DNA from 2 places in the Pseudomonas sp. LBUM1652 genome. Region 2 is predicted to be linked to the other one. Evidence: predicted binding sites of a transcription regulator. Region 2 holds the regulator's gene; the other holds the start of a gene.
The links. The regulator FliA, encoded in region 2, starts transcription of late flagellar genes. The targets are predictions, from matches to a motif close to CTAAAGTTTNNNNNNNNNNNGCCGNTAA.

Region 1 (7,608 bases), 2.1 Mb from region 2:
AGTTTTGCGCGGGCTTATTGGTATCGAGAAGGACGTAATCCCAAGCCATGGCATGGGAGGCAGCGGACAGTGCGCCGAGTGCGGCGACGAGTTTGAGCGGGGACATGGCAGCAGCCTTTATTGGAGTTGTGCCATTTTTATAGCGCTGCGGAAACGTTTCAGCAAGTGTATTAGATCGACAGATCGCATGTTCTGCCGAAGATCTTCAGTGATGCAATCGCGAGCAGGCTCGCTCCCACAGGGGATCCGGGTCTTCACAAAATCTGTGATTCGCACCGGACACTGTAGGAGCGAGCCTGCTCGCGATAGCTATTTCAGGCGCACATCAACGGAAGCGATCAACCTCGGAACGCAAGTCCGCCGCCAGTTTCTCAAGCTCCTTGGCGGTCACGGCCAGGTTGGAAACCACTTCACGCTGCTCGCTGTTGGCCAACGCAATACTTTGCAGGTTGCTGCTGAGCAACGTCGCGGTGCTGCTCTGCTCCTGCGTCGCCGTGGTGATCGCTGCAAACTGCTGCCCCGCCGAACGGCTCTGCTCGTCAATCCGCGCCAGCGCAGATGCCACGTTGGCGTTGCGCGACAGGCCTTCCTGCATCAGCACATTGCCCTGCTCCATGGTGCTGATCGCGTTGCCGGTTTCCTGCTGAATGCTCTGGATCATGCCGGAGATTTCATCGGTCGCCTGACGAGTACGCGACGCGAGGTTACGCACCTCATCCGCCACCACCGCAAAGCCGCGACCTTGCTCGCCCGCACGCGCCGCTTCGATGGCTGCGTTGAGCGCCAGCAGGTTGGTCTGCTCGGCAATCGAGGTAATTACGCTGACGATGCCACCGATTTCCTGGGAACGCTGACCGAGGGTGTTGATCACGGTGGCAGTGGTGTTCAGCGCGCCGGCGATTTGTTCCAGAGAAGACGACGCCTCTTCCATCGAGCTGCGACCAATCTGCGTCTGCTGCGCGTTTTCCTGAGCCAGTCGCTGGGTGGCGCCCATGTTGTCGGCGATGTCCAGCGAGGTGGCGCTGAATTCTTCTACCGCGCCGGCCATGCTGGTGATCTCGCCGGATTGCTGCTCCATGCCTTCGTAAGCGCCGCCGGACAAACCGGAGAGCGCCTGCGCGCGGCGGTTGACCTCTTCCGAGGAGCGGCGGATGTGCTCGACCATGGTCGACAACGCCTGGCTCATCTGGTTGAACGCGCGGGACAGTTGACCGATTTCGTCGTTGCTCGACACGTTCAGACGCACGCTCAGATCACCGGCGCCCAAGGCTTCGGCCTGACGCACCAGATCACTCAACGGCGCCAATTTGCTGCGCAGCAACCACACCACCGAACCGACCGCCAGCAGCATCGCCAGCAAACTGCCGATGGCCAGTTGCGTACCCACGCTCCAGGTCACCGCACGGATTTCGGCTTTCGGCATGCTCGCCACGACCGCCCACGGCCCACCGTCGAACGGCACCGAAACGCTGTAGAAATCTTCAGCCTTGTCGCTCCAGAACTGGCCTTTGCCCGGGGTTTTGCTCAAGCCGCCGATCACCGTAACCGCCTGATCCAATGCTTGTACGCCCGCCGGTGCCACCAGCCATTTGCTCTGCTCATCGAGCAGCGCCAACGAGCCGGTCTGGCCAATACGGAAGCGCTTGAGGTTGTCGAACTGGGCGTTCTGCGCGTCGGTGTAATCGAACCCGACAAACAGCACCGCAATCACCTTGCCGCTGCTATCACGCACCGGTGTGTATTGAGTCATGTAGGAACGATCAAACAACAGAGCGCGACCGACATAACCCTGGCCCGCCATCAATTTCGCATAGGCCGGGTGAGCGTGATCGAGCAAGGTGCCGATGGCGCGACTGCCATCCTGTTTGGTCAGGGAGGTGCTGACACGGACAAAGTCTTCGCCACTGCGCACGAACAGCGTGGCGACACCGGCAGTCATCTGCTTGAACTCGTCGACTTCCTTGAAGTTGTTGTTCAGTACTTCGCTGCCCAGGTGCAGGCCCGGTGTCTGGGTGCCTGCCACGCTCACGGGCTCACTCGGGTGAATGCTCAAACCTGCGCTGAAGCGCTTCTCGAACAGCCCGCTCAGGCGCTGGGTGCTTTCACGCAGCGTACCGTGGAAGGTGCTCAATTGGTCGGCGAGCAGACGCGCCTCACTGGCCAAGTGCTCTTCACGGGTGGCGAGGTTGGCTGTATCCAGCGAACGCAGGGCGAACACCGTACTGCCGCTGATGACAATCGCCAGTATCACGGCGAGCGCGAGACCCAGCTGTGAGGCGATCCGAGCGCGAGGTTGAGACATGGACAGCTCCTGGCCGAACTTGCCGATCCTCCTTGATCGCAGCTCGGATAATTTTCTAATGGGGGTGAATCCTGGATACCGGCACGACGGTTCCACATGCACGTATTCGGCGGCAAAACCGAATACTTGAGCGAACAGCAGGGTTATGGCACAAGGCCGGCATTGTGACGGCTCGAACGTTTCAGCTCAAGCGCGTAACGGCCGGCAGCACCATGGCGCGGACTTCGCCTTGCAGGAAGTCACTGAGGCGGCGCAAACGTTCACCTCCCGGCCGGGTTTTTGGCCACACCAGGTAATAATTCAGTCCACTGGCGACGGCGGTGGGCCACGGCAGACTCAAACGTCCCTGCGCGACATCCTCGGCGACCATCAACAGATCGCCCATCGACACGCCGTAACCGCGCGCCGCTGCAATCATCCCCAACTCCAGCGTATCGAACACCTGGCCGCCCTTGAGCGACACCTGATCAGAAAGCCCCATATGCTCCAGCCAACTGCGCCAATCACGGCGATCCGGAGTGGGATGGAGCAATTCGGCGGACGCCAGACGCGCCACGTCCCATGGCTGGTCATTCAGCAGGTTGGGCGCGCCCACCGGGATCAGCTCTTCGGGAAACAGCAGGCTGGCCTCCCAGTCCGGCGGAAAATGGCCGTCGCTGAGTAACACGGCGCAGTCAAAGGGCTCATCGTTGAAGTCCACCGAGTCCACGTCCATCCAGGCACTGGTCAATTGCACTTCGTTACCCGGCTGCAAATGACGAAAGCGACTGAGGCGCGCCAGCAGCCAGCGCATGGTCAGAGTCGACGGGGCTTTCATGCGCAGGATGTCGTCCTCTGCGCGCAAAGTGTTGCAGGCGCGCTCAAGGGCAGTGAAGCCTTCACGGATGCCCGGCAGCAGCATGCGCGCCGACTCGGTGAGTTGCAGATTGCGCCCGCTGCGGTGAAACAAGCGGCAGGCGAAATGTTCCTCTAGCGTACGAATGTGCCGGCTCACCGCGCTCTGGGTGATCGACAGCTCCTCGGCCGCGCGAGTGAACGAGCTGTGCCGCGCCGCCGCTTCAAATGCGCGCAGGGCATACAAAGGAGGAAGACGACGAGACATTCGGAAAGCTCCTATAGCGGGATGCGGCCAACTTATCAGAATCTGTTCAGGATGAGTTTTAATCATGCAACCCATCCTTTTTATCCCTTTGTGCATTCCCTGCCAAGCGTCGAGAATCGACGCTCTCCTGTTCCCTCTATTGATGAGTGGTGAAGACCATGCAGCATCCTGTGCGTACCGAACTCTGGGCCATCCTGCGGCTGTCGGGGCCGTTGATTGCTTCACAGTTGGCGCACATGTTGATGGTGCTGACCGACACCGTGATGATGGCGCGCATCAGTCCCGAAGCGCTGGCCGGCGGCGGCTTGGGCGCGGCAACTTACTCGTTCGTGTCGATTTTCTGCATCGGCGTGATTGCCGCGGTCGGCACCCTGGTGGCGATCCGTAAGGGCGCCGGCGACATCATTGGCGCCGCCCGCCTGACCCAAGCGGGATTGTGGCTGGCATGGCTGATGGCGCTGGGCGCAGGCTTGCTGTTGTGGAACCTGAAACCGGTGTTGCTGCTGTTCGGCCAGACCGAAACCAACGTCATCGCTGCCGGGCAATTTCTGATCGCCCTGCCCTTCGCCCTGCCCGGCTATCTGAGCTTCATGGCACTGCGCGGTTTCACCAGTGCGATTGGCCGGGCGACGCCAGTGATGGTGATCAGCCTTGCTGGCACGGTGGCCAACTTCCTGCTCAATTACGCGCTGATTACCGGCATGTTCGGCCTGCCGAAACTGGGTTTGATGGGCATCGGGCTGGTGACGGCGATCGTCGCCAACTGCATGGCGCTCGCGTTGGCCTGGCACATTCGCCGGCATCGCGCATATGACGCGTATCCGTTGCGCGCCGGCCTGTCGCGGCCGAACCGGCAATACCTCAAGGAACTCTGGCGGCTCGGTCTGCCGATTGGTGGCACTTACGCGGTGGAAGTCGGGTTGTTCGCCTTCGCGGCGTTGTGCATGGGCACCATGGGCAGCACGCAAATGGGCGCGCACCAGATTGCCCTGCAGATCGTTTCGGTGGCATTCATGGTGCCGGCGGGGATGTCGTACGCGATCACCATGCGTGTCGGCCAACATTACGGCGCCGGTCAGTTGCTGGATGCGCGCATGTCCGGTCGGGTCGGCATCGCGTTCGGCGCGGTGATGATGGTGGGTTTTGCGATGGTGTTCTGGCTGCTGCCGAATCAATTGGTCGGGTTGTTTCTCGATCACAACGATCCGGCGTTTGCCGAAGTGATCCGCCTCGCGGTCAGTCTGTTGGCAGTGGCGGCGTGGTTCGAGTTGTTCGACGGTACACAGACGATTGCCATGGGCTGCATCCGTGGGCTCAAGGATGCCAAAACCACGTTTCTGGTCGGGCTCGCTTGCTATTGGCTGATCGGTGCGCCGGCGGCCTGGTGGATGGCGTTCCACCTGAACTGGGGACCGACGGGGGTCTGGTGGGGCTTGGTGTTGGGGCTGGCGTTTGCCGCGGTGAGCCTGACGCTGGCGTTTGAATGGAAGATGAAGCGGATGATTCGGCGTGAGCCTGCGTCATCCAATCAATACACAGTCGCCCAGACCGACTGAGATCCCTTGTAGGAGAGAGCCTTTGTGGCGAGGGGATTTATCCCCGATGGGTGGCGAAGCCGCCCCAAAACCGGTAGCTGGGGTCTATCAGATGTATCCAGTGCTATGGTCTTGCGACTGCTTCGCAGCCGATCGGGGATAAATCCCCTCGCCACAATGTTGTTCCTAATTGAGTTATGGAGTTAGCTCACGATTTCGAGGGCTGGATGCTGACTCGAACCAAACGTCAGGTACTCCACCAACTCCGCCAACGGCAGCGGCTTGCTGATCAGGTACCCTTGAACCTGATCGCAACCAAAGCCACGCAGCAGATCCAGTTGCTCCGGGGTTTCCACCCCTTCGGCGACCACTTCCAGATGCAGGTTGTGCGCGAGGTTGATCATCGCGTGCACCAGTTTGCGGTTCTCTTCGCGCTGCTCCATGCCGCCCACGAAACTCTTGTCGATCTTCAGCAAAGTGATCGGCAAGCTATTCAAGTGCACGAACGACGAAAACCCGGTGCCGAAGTCATCCAGCGAAAAACGCACGCCGAGGCGGCCGAGGGCGTCCATGGTCTGTTTGACCAGATCACTGCGGCGCATGACAGCGGTTTCGGTCAGTTCGAATTCCAGCCACTGCGCCTCGACGCCACGCTCGGCAATCAACCGGCTGAGCGTCGGCAGCAACTGGCTGTCCTGAAACTGGCGGAACGACAGGTTGATCGCCATGTGCAACGCCGGCAGCCCGCGCTCACGCAAAGCCTGCATATCGCGCAGGGCCCGGGAAATCACCCAGTAACCCAGCGGCACGATCAAACCGCTCTGCTCGGCCAGCGGCACGAATTCGCTCGGCGGCAGCAGGCCGCGTTCGCCGTGACGCCAGCGCACCAGGGCTTCGAGGCCGACGATCTGGCCGTCCTCAAGATTCAGACGTGGCTGGTAATGCAGCTCCAGCTCATCGCGACGCAAGGCCCGGCGCAGCTCGCTTTCGAGGTCGGCCATGCTCCGCGCGTTGCGGTTGATGCGTTCGTTGAAGATATGAAACGTGCAGCCCTGGGTGCTTTTCGCCTGCTGCATGGCGATGTGCGCGTGCCACATCAGTGGGTCGGCGCCACCCTGTGCGCGGGCATGGGCGATGCCGAGACTGGAGCCGATCAGCAGGCTTTCGCCATCGACCCAGTAAGGTTCGGCCAGGGCTTCGGTAATGCGTTCGGCCATCCATTCGGCGCGTTGCGGTGCGCGGCGGGTGTCGATCAGCAGGGCGAATTCATCGCTGCCCAGCCGCGCCAGTTGATCGCCGGCCTCGAGCTGACTCTTCAGCCGTGCGACGACTTGCAGAATCAAGCGGTCGCCGGCCTGATGACCGAGGGCGTCGTTGGCGTGGCGGAAGTTATCGAGATCAAGATGCCCTAGCGCAAGGCCCCGGCCGTCGTTTTCCGCGAGGCGCGCCGCCAGCAAGGTCTGAAAACCCTGGCGGTTGGCGATGCCGGTCAGCGGGTCTTGTTCGGCGAGGCGTTGCAGGGTGTTTTCCAGCACGCCGCGCTCGCGCACATGGCGCAGGCAACGGCGGAGCATGTCGGCGTCGAGGGCGTCGAACACCAGCCAGTCGCTGACGCCAACGGGCGCGGTGGCCGGCTCGTGATCCAGCAGCAGCACCGTCGGCAAACTGCAACGGCCCGGCGCGGGTTGCAATGCGGGAAGGGTCAACAGCACCGCGTGGCGGTTGTCTTCGAACAAACTGCTGACCGACTCCCAGTTCGGCGCGCTGATCAGCACTGCCGCGCTCCCCATCGGAGCCAGACACTCGCGCAATAACGCTGTCCACGCTGGCTCTTCGGCCAGTAGCAGCAAACGCAAGGGTTCGACAGGCGTAGACAAGCTAGCTCCCTAGACTCTGCAATGATGTGGGCGGGGCATTATGCCGTTGCGCTGTTCAATGACCAAATGACAACGGTTATCAAAACGTTATTTTGTGTCACGAATGAGAACATTAGCCGCAAAATCTCCACGCATCCTGCGTGAAAGTAACAAAACCGGCAAATTTGAATCGCGTGGTGCGTCACAAGTCGGACAGAGCAGCACAAATCGCTGAGCCTGTTAAAATGCCGGCCCATTTCGTCAACGACTCCCGAATTTTCGTATGTCCCGACTCAATCCCCGGCAGCAAGAAGCCGTGAACTACGTCGGCGGCCCTCTATTGGTGCTCGCCGGTGCTGGCTCCGGCAAGACCAGCGTGATCACGCGCAAAATCGCGCACCTGATCCAGAACTGCGGCATCCGCGCCCAGTACATCGTCGCCATGACCTTTACCAACAAGGCCGCGCGCGAGATGAAGGAACGGGTCGGCACCCTGCTGCGTGCCGGCGAAGGACGCGGCCTGACGGTCTGCACCTTCCACAACCTGGGCCTGAACATCATCCGCAAGGAACACGTGCGCCTGGGCTACAAACCCGGTTTCTCGATCTTTGACGAGACGGATGTCAAGGCGCTGATGACCGACATCATGCAGAAGGAATACGCGGGCGACGACGGCGTCGACGAGATCAAGAACATGATCGGCGCCTGGAAAAACGACCTGATCCTGCCGCCTCAGGCGCTGGAGAACGCGCGTAACCCGAAGGAGCAGACCGCCGCCATCGTCTACACCCACTATCAGCGCACGCTCAAGGC
Region 2 (7,608 bases):
GCGCTGCTGGCCGAACACGTGCCGGTACGCGATATCCGCAGCATTGCCGAAGCTATCGCTAACAACGCCGCGAAGAGTCAAGATACCGCCGCGCTGGTGGCCGCCGTGCGCGTCGGCGTATCCCGCGCCATCGTCCAAAGCATTGTAGGCACTGAGTCCGAGCTGCCTGTGATCACGTTGGAGCCAAGGTTGGAACAAATATTGCTCAATAGTCTGCAGAAGGCAGGACAAGGCTCGGAAGAGGGCGTTCTGCTGGAGCCAAGCATGGCCGAGAAGCTGCAACGGTCGCTCATCGAAGCGGCGCAGCGTCAGGAAATGCAAGGTCAGCCGGTGATCCTGTTGGTAGCAGGCCCGATTCGCGCGATGCTTTCGCGCTTCGGTCGCCTCGCAGTTCCGGGGCTGCACGTGCTGGCCTACCAGGAAATCCCGGACAACAAGCAAGTGACGATCGTTGCGACAGTAGGGCCCAACGGCTGAGGTAGTGGTTTATGCAAGTTAAGCGTTTTTTCGCCGCCGATATGCGTCAGGCCATGAAGCTGGTTCGTGATGAGCTGGGCGCTGATGCCGCCATCATTGGCAACCGCCGCATTGCCGGCGGCGTCGAGCTGACGGCGGCGCTGGATTACAAACTGTCGGCGCTGGCGCCACGAGTTCCGAACATGGAACTCGAGGATGAACTGCGCAAGACCCAGTCGCGTATCGTCACTGCACAAGCCGAACTGAGCCTGCGTGGCGAAGCCGACGGCAATAGCAATCGCCAGATCTTTGCCGGGCTGCCGTTGACCGCTGGCCTGCCGCTGACTGCCGCCGAACCGTTGAGCGAGCCGACTTACGCTGCGCCAGCGCGTTCAGCTCCGGCACCTGCGCAATCGTCTGGCGGTGTTGATCCGCGTGCACTGGATTCGATGCGTTTTGAATTGAACAGCCTGCGCGAGCTGATGGAAGTCCAGCTCGGCACCCTGGCCTGGAATCAGCTGCAAGGCAGCCGTCCGGCGCAAGCCAACCTGTATCGCCGTCTGCAACGGATCGGTCTGTCCGGCCCGCTGTCGCGCGACTTGCTGGCGATGATCACTGATATCGAAGAACCTCGTCAGGCCTGGCGCATGTTGCTGGCGCACCTGGCGCGGATGATTGCCGTACCGGAAGTCGAGCCGCTGGAAGAGGGCGGTGTGATTGCGATGGTCGGCCCTGCCGGCATGGGCAAGACCACCACGCTGGCCAAGCTTGCTGCGCGCTATGTGCTCAAATACGGCGCGCAGAACGTCGCGCTGGTGAGCATGGACAGTTTCCGCATCGGCGCTCAGGAACAACTGAAGACCCTGGGCCGGATTCTCAACGTGCCGGTAACCCACGTCGATCCGGGCCAGTCGCTGGTCCAGGCGCTGGATCCGCTGCTGCGCAAACGCGTGGTGCTGATCGATACCGCCGGCCTGCAAGCCAGCGATCCGGCACTGCGCATGCAGCTCGAAAGCCTGGCCGGTCGTGGCATTCGTTCAAAAAATTATCTGGTCTTGGCAACCACCAGCCAGAAACAGGTTCTAACCGCCGCTTATCACAGTTACAAGCGTTGCGGGCTCGCCGGGTGCATCCTGACTAAACTGGATGAAACGGCCAGCCTTGGCGAAGTGTTGAGCCTGGCGATCAGTCATGAATTGCCGGTCGCGTACCTGACCGATGGCCCACGGATTCCGGATGATTTGCATCTGCCGCGCCGTCATCAACTGGTCAGCCGCGCCGTCAGCGTGCAAATGCAGGAAGAACCCAGCGAAGAAGCCATGGCTGACATGTTCGCTGATATCTATCACAGCCCGACCAAGCAGGTAGGCTGAGGTATTCATGAACAGTTTTTGTACCTACATCGATGGTCTGCCACGCATTGTTCCGGTTGTGAACGCGCAGCCAGTAATGTGGCCTCCGTCTATGCAAGACAAGGTAAAGAAATAACATGGGCAGCATGCATCCCGTACAGGTGATCGCGGTGACCGGCGGCAAAGGTGGCGTCGGCAAGACTAACGTGTCAGTGAACTTGTCTCTGGCGCTGGCAGAGCTTGGCCGTCGGGTCATGCTGCTGGACGCCGATCTGGGGCTGGCGAACGTCGACGTTCTGCTGGGCCTGACGCCCAAACGCACGCTGGCCGACGTGATCGAAGGCCGCTGCGAGCTGCGCGACGTTTTGTTGCAAGGCCCGGGCGGGATCCGCATCGTGCCCGCTGCGTCCGGCACTCAGAGCATGGTTCACCTCAGCCCGGCGCAACATGCCGGTCTGATTCAGGCCTTCAGTGACATCGGCGACAATCTCGACGTTTTGGTGATCGACACCGCTGCGGGTATTGGTGACTCGGTAGTCAGTTTTGTTCGCGCCGCGCAAGAAGTGTTGCTGGTGGTCTGCGACGAGCCGACCTCGATCACTGACGCTTACGCCCTGATCAAGTTGCTCAATCGCGATTACGGCATGAACCGCTTCCGCGTCCTGGCCAACATGGCCCAGAGCCCGCAAGAAGGTCGCAACCTGTTCGCCAAGTTGACCAAGGTCACGGATCGCTTTCTTGACGTGGCCCTACAATACGTCGGCGCCGTGCCTTACGACGAAAGCGTGCGCAAGGCGGTGCAGAAGCAGCGTGCGGTCTATGAAGCCTTCCCGCGTTCCAAGTGCGCGCTGGCGTTCAAGGCGATCGCCCAGAAGGTCGACACCTGGCCGCTGCCTGCCAACCCGCGCGGCCACCTTGAGTTTTTCGTCGAACGCCTCGTGCAGCAAACGGCAGGGCCTGTGCTATGACCGCCAGCGGTATGAATTACTACAAGAAGTCGGCACGTGACGCGCAGTACGAATTGATCGAGCGTTACGCGCCACTGGTAAAACGCATTGCCTATCACCTGCTGGCGCGATTGCCGGCGAGTGTGCAGGTCGAGGATCTGATCCAGGCCGGGATGATCGGTCTGCTCGAAGTCTCGACCAAATATGACGCCAGCAAAGGCGCCAGTTTCGAAACGTACGCGGGCATTCGAATCCGCGGCGCGATGCTCGACGAAGTGCGCAAAGGGGACTGGGCGCCACGCTCGGTTCACCGCAACACCCGTATGGTCAGTGACGCGATTCGTGCAATTGAAGCTAAAACCGGCCGTGATGCTAAAGATCACGAGGTTGCGGCCGAACTCCAATTGAGTCTCGACGATTACTACGGGATTTTGAATGACACCCTGGGCAGCCGCTTGTTCAGTTTCGACGACCTGTTGCAGGACGGCGAACACGAAGGGCTGCACGAGGATGGCGCCAGTGCTCATCTTGAGCCGTCACGCGATCTGGAAGATGAACGCTTCCAGGCAGCGCTGGCGGACGCGATTGCCAATTTGCCGGAGCGTGAGCGACTGGTGTTGGCGCTGTACTACGACGAAGAGCTGAACCTCAAGGAGATCGGTGAAGTCCTTGGCGTCAGTGAATCGCGGGTCAGCCAGTTACACAGCCAGTGCGCGGCCCGTTTGCGGGGGCGTTTGGGGGAGTGGCGAGCGCGCTGAAGGCAGTGTGGGGACACTGCGAACGAGGCTGGTGCGGTGATAAACGGCACCGGTCTTGCTCTGTTGTGCTCCAGACAGTCTTCGAGTGCTGCGCCGATTGATTGAAGTGGCGCGTCCAGGTGCTGGGCGCGTTTAAGACTGCTTGGAGGTCGAATTGAACAAAGACATGAAAATCCTCATCGTTGATGACTTCTCAACGATGCGGCGGATCATCAAGAACCTGCTGCGGGATCTTGGGTTCACCAACACCGTAGAGGCCGACGATGGCGTCACCGCCATTCCGGTACTCAACAGCGGCAGCATCGACTTTCTGGTAACGGACTGGAACATGCCGGGCATGACCGGTATCGATCTGCTGCGTCACGTGCGTGCCGATGAAAAACTCAAGCACCTGCCAGTGCTGATGGTGACCGCTGAAGCCAAGCGCGAGCAAATCATCGAGGCCGCTCAGGCCGGTGTGAACGGCTACGTGGTCAAACCTTTCACGGCTCAGGCGTTGAAAGACAAAATCGAGAAGATTTTCGAACGCATCGGCTGATGACGCGCGGGGGAGCTATGGAGCATAACGAATCTTCACAGGGCGATTTCGAATCGACCCTGAAAAAACACGCGGTCGAACTGGTCGAGAGCCTTGAAAAAGGCAGGTTCGGCGACGCTGTGCAACTGATCCATGAGCTCAATCAGACCCGTGACCGCGGCCTGTATCAGGAAGTGGGCAAGCTCACACGCGAACTGCACAGTGCGATCGTCAACTTCCAGATCGATCCGCACATGCCGCAGGCCGAGGAAGTGTCGCAAATCACCGACGCCACCGAACGCCTGGGCTATGTGGTCAAGCTGACAGAAGCCGCGGCCAACCGCACCATGGATCTGGTGGAAAGCGCCACGCCGGTGGTCAATGGTCTGGCTGAAGAAGCCCAGGCCTTGAGTACCGATTGGGGGCGTTTCATGCGTCGTGAAGTCGGGGCTGAAGAGTTCCGCGAACTGGCGCGCCGGGTCGACGGTTTTCTGTCGCGCAGCAGCACGGACAACCGTGCGGTGTCGAGCAATCTGAACGACATCCTGCTGGCTCAGGATTATCAGGACCTTACCGGTCAAGTGATCAAGCGTGTGACCCAACTGGTCACCGAAGTCGAAAGCAATTTGCTCAAACTCGTCCTCATGGCCAGTCAGGTGGACCGCTTTGCGGGCATCGAACATGACCGTGCGGCGATGCTTGCAGAAAAAGATCCACAAAAACATCTCTCGCAGGGTGAAGGTCCGCAGATTCATGCCGATAAACGAGAAGACGTTGTGTCCGGTCAGGACGATGTGGACGATTTGTTATCCAGCCTTGGATTCTAGAGTTTTTGAATTTTAGGTTTTTTGGGTTTTTAGACCTGTAGGAGCACCCCATTAATGAGCTTCGGCGCCGATGAAGAGATCCTTCAGGATTTCCTGGTTGAGGCCGGCGAGATTCTTGAGCAACTGTCCGAACAACTGGTCGAGCTGGAAAGCCGTCCGGATGACGCAGATCTGCTCAACGCAATTTTTCGCGGTTTTCACACTGTAAAAGGGGGCGCCGGCTTCCTTCAGCTCAACGAGCTGGTGGAGTGCTGTCACATCGCCGAAAACGTGTTCGACATCCTGCGCAAGGGTGAGCGTCGCGTTGATGCAGAACTGATGGACGTTGTCCTCGAAGCACTGGACGCGGTGAACAGCATGTTCAGCGAAGTCCGTGAACGTGCCCCGATCACCGCGGCGACTCCGCAACTGCTGGCTGCACTGGCACGTCTGGCCGAGCCGCAAACGGCGGATGAAGCCCCGGCTTCGCCAGTGGCCGAGATGATCGAGGAACTGGTCGTCGAGGGCGATTCTGGCGACATCACCGATAACGAATTTGAACAGCTGTTGGACTCGCTGAACGCCGTCAAGGCCGAAGCCGAGGCCCCGGCCGCTGCTGCACCTGCGCAAACTGCCGATGCGGCAGCCAGCGATGAAATCACCGATGCCGAGTTCGAGTCGTTGCTCGATCAACTGCACGGCAAAGGTCAGTTTGCAGCCGACGCGGTCACGCCAGCAGCGGCCAAACCTGCGGCACCTGCGGCGGGCGACAGTTCGGACATCACCGACGACGAATTCGAAGCACTGCTCGATCAGTTGCACGGCAAAGGCAACTTCGCCGTTGAAGCGCTGGAGTCGGCAATTGCTTCGGCACCTGCTGCGCCTGCCGCTCCGGTGGCTGCCGCTGCCGGCAGTGATCTGATCAGCGATCACGAGTTCGAATCGCTGCTCGACGAATTGCACGGCAAAGGCAAGTTCACTGAAGTTGGCGCCGCTGCTGCAGGCTCCGCTTCGACAGTCGCCACGCCTGCCGCGAAGGCACCGGTCGCTGCTGCGCCGAAACCTGCCGCCAAGCCTGAGCCAAAAGCTGAAGCGCCAAAACCGGCTGCCGCTGCCGCTGCTGCACCGGCTCCGGCCCGTGCTCCGGCTGCACCGCCACCGGAAAAACCGGCGAGCGAAGCCGAGACCACCGTGCGGGTCGACACTGCACGTCTCGACGAAATCATGAACATGGTCGGCGAGTTGGTGCTGGTGCGTAACCGTCTGGTGCGCCTGGGTCTCAACAGCGGCGACGAAGCCATGCAAAAGGCCGTGTCGAACCTCGACGTGGTCACGGCTGACTTGCAGACCGCGGTGATGAAGACGCGGATGCAGCCGATCAAGAAAGTCTTCGGGCGCTTCCCGCGTCTGGTTCGCGACTTGGCGCGTCAGCTCAAGAAAGAGATCAACCTGGAACTGGTCGGCGAAGAAACCGACCTCGACAAAAACCTTGTCGAGGCTCTGGCCGACCCGCTGGTCCACTTGGTGCGCAACGCCGTCGACCACGGTATCGAGTCGCCGGAAGAACGTGAAGCGTCGGGCAAGGCCCGTGGCGGTCGCGTGGTACTGGCAGCCGAGCAGGAAGGCGACCACATCCTGCTGTCGATCTCCGATGACGGCAAAGGCATGGACCCGAACGTCCTGCGTGCGATCGCGGTAAAACGCGGCGTGATGGACAAGGACGCGGCCGATCGCCTGAGCGACACCGAGTGCTACAACCTGATTTTCGCTCCGGGCTTCTCGACCAAGACCGAGATCTCCGACGTGTCCGGCCGCGGTGTCGGCATGGACGTGGTGAAGACCAAGATTTCCCAGCTCAACGGTTCGATCAACATCTACTCGACCAAGGGCCAGGGCTCGAAGATCGTCATCAAGGTGCCGCTGACCTTGGCGATCATGCCAACCCTGATGGTGATGCTCGGCAATCAGGCGTTCGCGTTCCCGCTGGTCAACGTCAACGAAATCTTCCACCTCGATCTGTCGACCACCAACGTCGTGGACGGTCAGGAAGTGGTGATCGTGCGGGACAAGGCATTGCCATTGTTCTACCTCAAGCGCTGGCTGGTCAGCTCCGCCGCTCACGAAGAGCAGCGCGAGGGCCATGTGGTGATCCTTTCGGTGGGCACGCAGCGGATCGGCTTCGTCGTCGATCAACTGGTTGGCCAGGAAGAAGTGGTCATCAAGCCATTGGGCAAAATGCTGCAAGGGACTCCGGGCATGTCCGGCGCCACCATCACCGGTGACGGCCGCATTGCACTGATTCTCGATGTTCCAAGCATGCTCAAGCGTTACGCCGCACGGCGTATTTGAATCCGGGGCGGCGGGGCGACGACGCCCCGCTGCACCTAATGGAGTGTTTATGGCAGTCAAAGTCCTGGTGGTGGACGATTCGGGTTTTTTCCGCCGCCGCGTCTCGGAAATTCTTTCAGCGGATCCGAGCATCCAGGTTGTCGGCACGGCAACCAACGGTAAAGAGGCGATCGATCAGGCCATGGCCCTCAAGCCGGACGTGATCACCATGGACTACGAGATGCCAATGATGGACGGCATCACGGCAGTGCGGCACATCATGCAGCGCTGCCCGACCCCGGTGTTGATGTTCTCCTCGCTGACCCACGAAGGCGCCCGGGTAACCCTGGATGCGCTGGATGCCGGCGCGGTGGATTTCCTGCCGAAGAATTTCGAAGACATCTCCCGTAACCCGGAGAAGGTCAAGCAACTACTGTGCGAGAA

Region 1: a site for FliA is predicted at 2,406-2,433, ahead of ACA069_RS27775 (methyl-accepting chemotaxis protein). Genes of this name have one in related genera too.

The regions. Positions count from the first base shown of each region.
Region 1 is NZ_CP166804.1:6,123,143-6,130,750, forward strand. Features, by position in the region: gene ACA069_RS27770 (aldose 1-epimerase family protein) at 1-106, opposite strand, end outside; gene ACA069_RS27775 (methyl-accepting chemotaxis protein) at 326-2,302, opposite strand; gene ACA069_RS27780 (LysR substrate-binding domain-containing protein) at 2,484-3,404, opposite strand; gene ACA069_RS27785 (NorM family multidrug efflux MATE transporter) at 3,563-4,960, shown strand; gene ACA069_RS27790 (putative bifunctional diguanylate cyclase/phosphodiesterase) at 5,143-6,816, opposite strand; gene rep (DNA helicase Rep) at 7,079-7,608, shown strand, end outside.
Region 2 is NZ_CP166804.1:1,893,793-1,901,400, forward strand. Features, by position in the region: gene flhA (flagellar biosynthesis protein FlhA) at 1-477, shown strand, start outside; gene flhF (flagellar biosynthesis GTPase FlhF) at 489-1,829, shown strand; gene fleN (flagellar synthesis regulator FleN) at 1,946-2,776, shown strand; gene fliA (RNA polymerase sigma factor FliA) at 2,773-3,513, shown strand; gene ACA069_RS08600 (chemotaxis response regulator CheY) at 3,680-4,051, shown strand; gene ACA069_RS08605 (protein phosphatase CheZ) at 4,069-4,857, shown strand; gene ACA069_RS08610 (chemotaxis protein CheA) at 4,912-7,185, shown strand; gene ACA069_RS08615 (protein-glutamate methylesterase/protein-glutamine glutaminase) at 7,235-7,608, shown strand, end outside.